Regions from separate parts of the Comamonas sp. UBA7528 genome, predicted to be linked through region 1. Evidence: riboswitches for the same ligand, from Rfam matches in the RefSeq annotation. Region 1 holds a riboswitch; the other holds the start of a gene.
What was found. Region 1 has a riboswitch for S-adenosylhomocysteine ahead of ahcY (adenosylhomocysteinase). Riboswitches for the same ligand answer to the same signal wherever they lie in the genome.
Positions count from the first base shown of each region.

Region 2: linked by a shared signal. The riboswitch ahead of metH (methionine synthase) and the one ahead of ahcY (adenosylhomocysteinase) in region 1 are both predicted to bind S-adenosylhomocysteine.

Region 1 is NZ_DLMU01000005.1:422,581-426,176, forward strand. Features, by position in the region: gene B3349_RS07730 (methyl-accepting chemotaxis protein) at 1-241, opposite strand, end outside; gene ahcY (adenosylhomocysteinase) at 397-1,827, opposite strand; S-adenosyl-L-homocysteine riboswitch at 1,902-2,000, opposite strand; gene B3349_RS07740 (response regulator) at 2,027-2,734, opposite strand; gene B3349_RS07745 (DUF4118 domain-containing protein) at 2,770-3,596, opposite strand, start outside.
Region 2 is NZ_DLMU01000015.1:114,066-117,661, reverse strand. Features, by position in the region: gene B3349_RS18950 (LysR family transcriptional regulator) at 1-745, opposite strand, end outside; gene B3349_RS18945 (PACE efflux transporter) at 840-1,346, shown strand; gene B3349_RS18940 (VIT1/CCC1 transporter family protein) at 1,556-2,323, shown strand; S-adenosyl-L-homocysteine riboswitch at 2,368-2,470, shown strand; gene metH (methionine synthase) at 2,506-3,596, shown strand, end outside.

The DNA.
Region 1 (3,596 bases):
GGCCGGTGATGGCCACCCGGCGGCTTTCGATCAGCACCTGGTTCCACTCCACCAGATCGGCCATCAGCGCCACCGCGGCACGCTTGGCCACCAGAGCCTGCACCCGCGCCTGGTAGCGCTGTGCCGCCATGGCTCCCACCAGCCCCAGCATCAGCAGCAGCGGAATGCCCGCCAACAGGAATTTGGGACCCAGTCGCAAACGCGACATCAATGCCACAGCGGGCTGAAACACACCTCTCATGACCTGGCTTCTCCTTGTTGTATGCGATCCGAAAATGAATCGGCCTCCTGTGTACGGGGCCTTGCACCCATGATTTCGGCATTCGCATGGCAAGCTGAAGTCAAGCCCGCAGGTCATGCACCGTGGCAGCCAACGGCTGCCACGGCCTCCGCCCATCAATAACGGTAGGTTTCAGGCTTGTAAGGGCCTTCCTTCTTGACGCCGATGTAGGCGGCCTGGGCTTCGGTCAGTTCGGTCAGCTGGGCACCCACCTTCTTCAAGTGCAGGCGCGCCACCTTTTCGTCCAGCACCTTGGGCAGCACGTAGACCTTGCCGACTTCGTAGGCGTCGGGGCGTGCGAACAACTCGATCTGCGCCAGGGTCTGGTTGGCAAAGGAGTTGGACATCACGAAGCTGGGGTGGCCGGTGGCGCAGCCCAGGTTCACCAGACGACCCTTGGCCAGCAGGATGATCTTCTTGCCATCCGGGAAGGTGATGTGGTCGACCTGGGGCTTGATTTCTTCCCACTGGTACTTCTCGATCGACGCGACGTCGATTTCGTTGTCGAAGTGACCGATGTTGCAGACGATGGCCTCATCCTTCATCGCCAGCATGTGCTCGTGGCGGATGATGTCCTTGTTGCCGGTGGTGGTCACGAAGATGTCGCACTTGTCGGCGGCATATTCCATGGTCACGACCTTGTAGCCTTCCATCGAGGCCTGCAGGGCGTTGATCGGGTCGATCTCGGTCACCCACACCTGGGCGCGCAGCGCGGACAGGGCCTGGGCGCAGCCCTTGCCCACGTCGCCGTAGCCGGCCACCACGGCCACCTTGCCGGCGATCATCACGTCGGTGGCGCGCTTGATGCCGTCCACCAGCGACTCGCGGCAGCCGTACAGGTTGTCGAACTTGGACTTGGTGACCGAGTCGTTCACGTTGATGGCACGGAACAGCAGGCTGCCGTTGGCCGACATTTCGTTCAGGCGGTGCACGCCGGTGGTGGTTTCTTCGGTCACACCCAGGATCTGGGCCGACTTGCGGCTGTACCAGGTGGGATCCACGGCCAGCTTGGCCTTGATGGCGGCGAAGACGATCTTCTCTTCTTCCGAACCGGGGTTGGCCAGCACGGACAGGTCCTTCTCGGCCTTCTTGCCCAGGTGCATCAGCATGGTGGCATCGCCGCCATCGTCCAGGATCATGTTGGGGCCTTCGTTGTCGGTGCCGGCAGCGCCGAATTCGAAGATGCTGTGGGTGTAATCCCAGTAGTCCTTCAGCGATTCACCCTTGATGGCGAACACCGGCACGCCGGTTTCAGCGATGGCCGCTGCTGCATGGTCCTGGGTCGAGAAGATGTTGCACGACGCCCAGCGCACCTGTGCGCCCAGAGCGGTCAAGGTCTCGATCAGCACGGCCGTCTGGATTGTCATGTGCAGCGAACCGGTGATGCGCGCCCCCTTCAGCGGCTGGGCAGCAGCGAATTCCTCGCGCACCGCCATCAGGCCGGGCATCTCGGTTTCGGCAATCTTGATTTCCTTGCGGCCCCAGGCGGCCAGGGAAATGTCGGTGATGGCCGAATCGGCAGGGTTGAAGCGAACAGCAGCGTTCATGGTTTTCTCCAAAAATTGAATGAAAAACCACGTTCTGAAGCAGAAGGGGAAATACCGTCTCACCGCACAGAAAGCGTGGGTGAGCGTCGTTGCGGGATGAAATCCGAGCCTCACGCCCCGCTGACGCCCCGCGGGTGGCGGGACTGGGGAACGCTGCAACGCTCCTCGGATGAGCTGGGATTATACGGGCACTGACCGGTCAAGCCGCCAGACCGACCAGCCGATACCCGACTTGCAGCTCGGTCACCAGGTGAGCGGGCTGCGCAGGGTCCTGCTCCAGCTTCTGCCGCAGATTGGCCATGTGCACGCGCAGATAGTGGGGCCGGTCCAGGTATTCCGCTCCCCAGACCTGCAGCAGCAACTGCCGGTGCGTCAGCACCTTGCCATGGCCGGCAACCAGGGCCGCCAGCAGGCGGAACTCGATGGGGGTCAGGTGCACCGGCACCCCGTCGCGCACCACATCGTGCGCTGCCAGGTCCACGGTCACGCTGCCAAAGCGTGCACTGGTGCCGGGCTTGTCGGTGGCCGACGCCTGCTGGCGGCGCCGCAGCATCGCACGCAGGCGTGCCAGCAGCTCGGGCACGCCAAAAGGCTTGGTCAGGTAGTCATCCGCACCGGCATCCAGTGCCGCCACCTTCTCCTCTTCCCGCTCGCGGGCAGACAGCACCAGAATCGGCAACAGACTCCAGCCGCGCAGCTCGGCAATCACGGTCTTGCCATCGGCATCGGGCAGCCCCAGGTCCAGCACCACGGCATCGGGCTGGCGGCTGGCAGCCTCGATCAGGCCGCGCTTGGCGGTCTCGGCTTCGAAGACCTGCCAGCCTTCGTCCTCCAGCGCCAGACGCACAAAGCGGCGGATGCTGGCATCGTCTTCGATCAGCAGAATGCGGGGAGCGACGGTCGTCATGTTCGGGTTTGCGGGTGGTGCACGGGATTGTCGGCTCAATCGTCCATGGATGGCTGCTCGGGCACAGGCAGGCGCACGCGGAAGACCGCTCCCGGCCCGGGCTCCGCCGCTTCCACCTCCAGACGGCCGCCATGGGCTTGCACAATGCGCAACGCCAGAGCCAGCCCCAGCCCCATGCCAAACACAGCGCTCTCCGACTGCCCGCGGGTAAAGGGCTCGAACAGTTGCTGCGCCGACAGGTGGGCGGGCAGGCCCGGGCCTGCGTCCTGCACGCTGAGCACACAGTCTCCGCCCTCCACACCCGCCGCCACGGTGATCGCCGTACCTGCGGGGGTGTATTTGATGGCGTTGTCCAGCAGATTGACCAGCACGCGCTCCATCAGCACGGCGTCGAGCTCCAGCAAGGGCAGACCGGTCGGCAGCGCCGTGTGCAGCACATGCCCAGCCAGGCGCTCGCGCATCTGCGCCAGGGCGCTGCCCACCAGTTCATCCACCGGTAGCCACTCGCGCTTCAGGTGCACGCCACCTTGCTGCAGGCGCGCCATGGCCAGCAGGTTGTCCACCAGCTGCTGCAGGGCCTGTGCCTGGTTGCGGATCTGCACCAGCATGCTGTGCACCGGGCCCTGCGGCGCATGGGGCAGTGCGGCCTGGGCCGCCCCCAGAATGCCGGTCAGCGGTGTGCGCAGGTCGTGCGACACGGCGGAGAGCAAGGTGTTGCGCATGCGCTCGCCTTCCATGGCGATCTGGGTCTGCTGCGCCACGTCCACAAAATGCACCCGCTCCAGCGCCAGTGCAATCTGACTGGCACAGGCATCGAGCAGACGGCGCTCTTCGGGCACCCGCAACTTCTGCGGAGCGCTCA
Region 2 (3,596 bases), on a different contig from region 1:
GCAGCCAGCCCCAGGCCAGGCCGGTGCTGATCAGCGACAGCGCCGCCTGGTGGCTGTCGGTGCGCCACTGCTGGTGGGCAAACACAAAGCGCGGATCGGTCTGCTGCGGGTCGCGGCTGGCCACCAGTACCTGGCGCGTGGCGGCCAGCTGGTCCACGTTCAGCTGGGGGGCGGGGCCGCCGGGTGCCCGGACGTCCAGCGTGGCGCGCCAGGGGGCGAACTGCGGGGCCATCACGGCCACCAGGGTTTCCTGGCCCATTTCCTGGAAGTCCTCGCGCCCGTCGATGGCCGGGCGCTCGAACACCAGGGCCAGCTGGGCACGGCCGGCGTGCAGCAGCTCCAGCGCATCGTCCTGCGGTGCGGCCAGGACCTCCACCGTCAGCGCGGGGAATTCCTGCACCAGCGGCACCAGACCATCGGCCCAGGCGGTGGACAGCAGCTCGGGCGCAATGGCAAAGGTCAGCCGCTCTTCCAGCCCCTGGTGCAGTGCCTGGGCCTGCTGGTTGAGCTGCTGCAGCTGGGCGGCCAGCAGGCGTGCCTGCGGCTCCAGCGCACGGGCTGCGGCGGTGGGCCGGGGTTCGCGCCCGCTGCGGTCGAACAGCTGCAGGTCCAGCTCGGCCTCCAGCTGGGCGACGGCCATGCTGACGGCCGACGGCACGCGCCCCAGCCGGCGCGCGGCGGCGGAAAACGAACCGCTGTCCAGCACGGCCAGAAACAGCGGTACCTGTTCGGGAGGAAAAGCCATGGCGGACAATCTATCAGTAAAACTGAAAGAAGCTGACTTTCTTCTTCAATTTTCAGAACATACACTTCAGTCCATGTCGAAATCCGCCTCTGCGATGGCACCCGCAAGTTCTCTCTCTGCCTCCCCTTCTGCTTCCCTCGCCACCCCGCCCCGTGCCTCCGGCCTGCAAGGAGCCAAGCGCCGCGTGGTGTTTGTCGGCCTGTATGAGCTGATCGCCATCATCGTCTCCAGCCTGTTGTTCATGGCCACGGGCCAGGATTCGGGCGCCTCCGGGGTGATGGCCGTGGTGGCTTCCTCCATCGCCATCTTGTGGAACCTCACGTTCAACTGGCTGTTCGAGCGCTGGGAGTTGCGCCAGAGCCGCAAGGGCCGTTCCCTGCTGCGCCGCATCGTGCATGCCGTGGGCTTTGAAGGCGGTATCGCCGCCATGCTGATCCCGCTGATGGCCTGGTGGTTCGAGATCACGCTGTGGCAGGCCGTGGTGATGGAAGCCGGTCTGCTGGTGTTCTTCATGGTCTACACCTTTGTCTTCAACTGGTGCTTTGACCGCATTTTTGGCCTGCCGGCCTCCGCCCAGGCACAGCCGGTCGCTGCCAGCTGACCGTTGCACCTGCAGGGCTGCCGGATCCGGTGTAGCCGGCGCGGCAAGCCCCTCGCAAAATTTTTGAAAAGCCCGCTGCATCGCAGCGGGCTTTTTTGCGGCATGCGGTGCATGTGCGCCCCCTATCCCAGCATTGCGCGGCACGGCGCACAATGCCAGGCAGGTGCGGCGTCCCCGTCCGGGGATGCCGCCTGTGCCAGGAGTCTGCCGTGCAGCCATCGCCTTCTTCGTCGCCCTCGTCTTCCGCAACAGCCCATGCCACTGCCAGCCCGCCGCATACGGTGCAGGACCGCAGCCATGGTGCAGCCTTGTCCAGCCGGCTGAACTGGCTGCGCGCGGCCGTGCTGGGCGCCAATGACGGCGTGCTGTCGACCGCCGGCCTGGTGCTGGGCGTGGCCGGGGCCGATGCCAGCTTCTCCGCCCTGCTGGCGGCCGGCGTGGCCGGGCTGGTGGCGGGCGCACTGTCGATGGCGGCGGGCGAATACGTCTCCGTCAGCACCCAGCGTGATACCGAAAAAGCGGCCGTCCACCAGGAAAAAGCCGAGCTGGCGGCCCTGCCCGAGGACGAGCTGCGCGAGCTGACCGCCATGCTGCAGCGCAAGGGCCTGCAGCCCGCCACCGCCCACCAGGCCGCGCTGGAGCTGACGCAGCACGATGCCCTGGCCGCCCATGCGGAGCTGGAGCTGGGCATACAGCCCGGCCAGTACACCAACCCCTGGCATGCGGCATGGGCCTCGGCGGTGTCGTTTGCCGTGGGCGCGCTGGTGCCGCTGCTGACCGTGCTGCTGTCCCCCGCAGAGCGGGCCGTGCCCTCGACGGCTGTGGCCGTGCTGCTGGCGCTGGTGGCCACCGGCGTGGCATCGGCGCACCTGGGTGGGGCACCGCGCATGCGGGCTGCCCTGCGCAATGTGGCGGGGGGACTGCTGGCCATGGGGGTGACCTATGCGATCGGCCGTGTGGTGGGGGCCCAGCTATAGCCCCGCAGGCACGGCGGCGCTGCACGCCGTAAAATCACAGGCTTCGCCCCAAGGAGCGCTGCAGCGGCCCGGTTGATGCCAACCCGCCCGTCAGGCTTGGGGTCCGGCAGGCTGCGGCCCTGTCGCATGCAACGGCGCTCACCTGTTATGTATCCCCAATTGTTTTCACACAGGTGAGTGCGATGTCTGCTGCTGTCCCCGTCTCTATTCCTCCCATGCGCCTGTCGGGCCTGGAGCCCGTGTTCATTGGCGAGGACACGCTGTTCGTTAACGTGGGCGAGCGCACCAACGTCACCGGCTCCAAGGCGTTTGCGCGCCTGATCCTGAACGAGCAGTACGAAGAAGCCCTGGCCGTGGCCCGCCAGCAGGTGGAAAACGGCGCGCAGGTGATTGACGTGAACATGGACGAGGCCATGCTGGACAGCAAGGCGGCCATGGTGCGTTTCCTGAACCTGATCGCCTCCGAGCCCGACATCGCCAAAGTGCCGGTGATGGTGGACAGCTCCAAGTGGGACGTGATCGAGGCCGGCCTGCGCTGCCTGCAGGGCAAGGGCATCGTCAACTCCATTTCCATGAAGGAAGGCGTCGAGGAGTTCAAGAAGCACGCCAAGCTTGTCAAGCGCTATGGCGCGGCTGCCGTGGTCATGGCCTTTGACGAAAAAGGCCAGGCCGACACCTACGAACGCAAGATCGAAATCTGCGAGCGCGCCTACCGCCTGCTGGTCGATGAGGTCGGCTTCGCACCCGAGGACATCATCTTCGATCCGAACATCTTTGCCGTGGCCACCGGCATCGAAGAGCACAACAACTACGGCGTCGACTTCATCGAAGCCACGCGCTGGATCAAGCAGAACCTGCCCGGTGCCAAGGTGTCCGGCGGCGTGTCCAACGTGTCGTTCTCGTTCCGCGGCAACGACCCTGTGCGCGAAGCCATCCACACCGTGTTCCTGTACCACGCGATTGCGGCCGGCATGGACATGGGCATCGTCAACGCCGGGATGGTCGGCGTGTACGACGACCTGGAGCCCCAGCTGCGCGAACGTGTGGAAGATGTGGTGCTGAACCGCCGCCCCGATGCGGCCGAGCGCCTGCTGGAGATTGCCGACCAGGCCAAGGGCAACGCCAAGGACGACAGCAAGAAGCTGGAATGGCGTGGCACGGCCGAGCACCCTCGGACTGTCGGCGAGCGCCTGTCGCACGCTCTGGTGCACGGCATCACCGACTTCATCACCGAAGACACGGAAGAGGCCTACCAGGCGATCGTGGTGCAGGG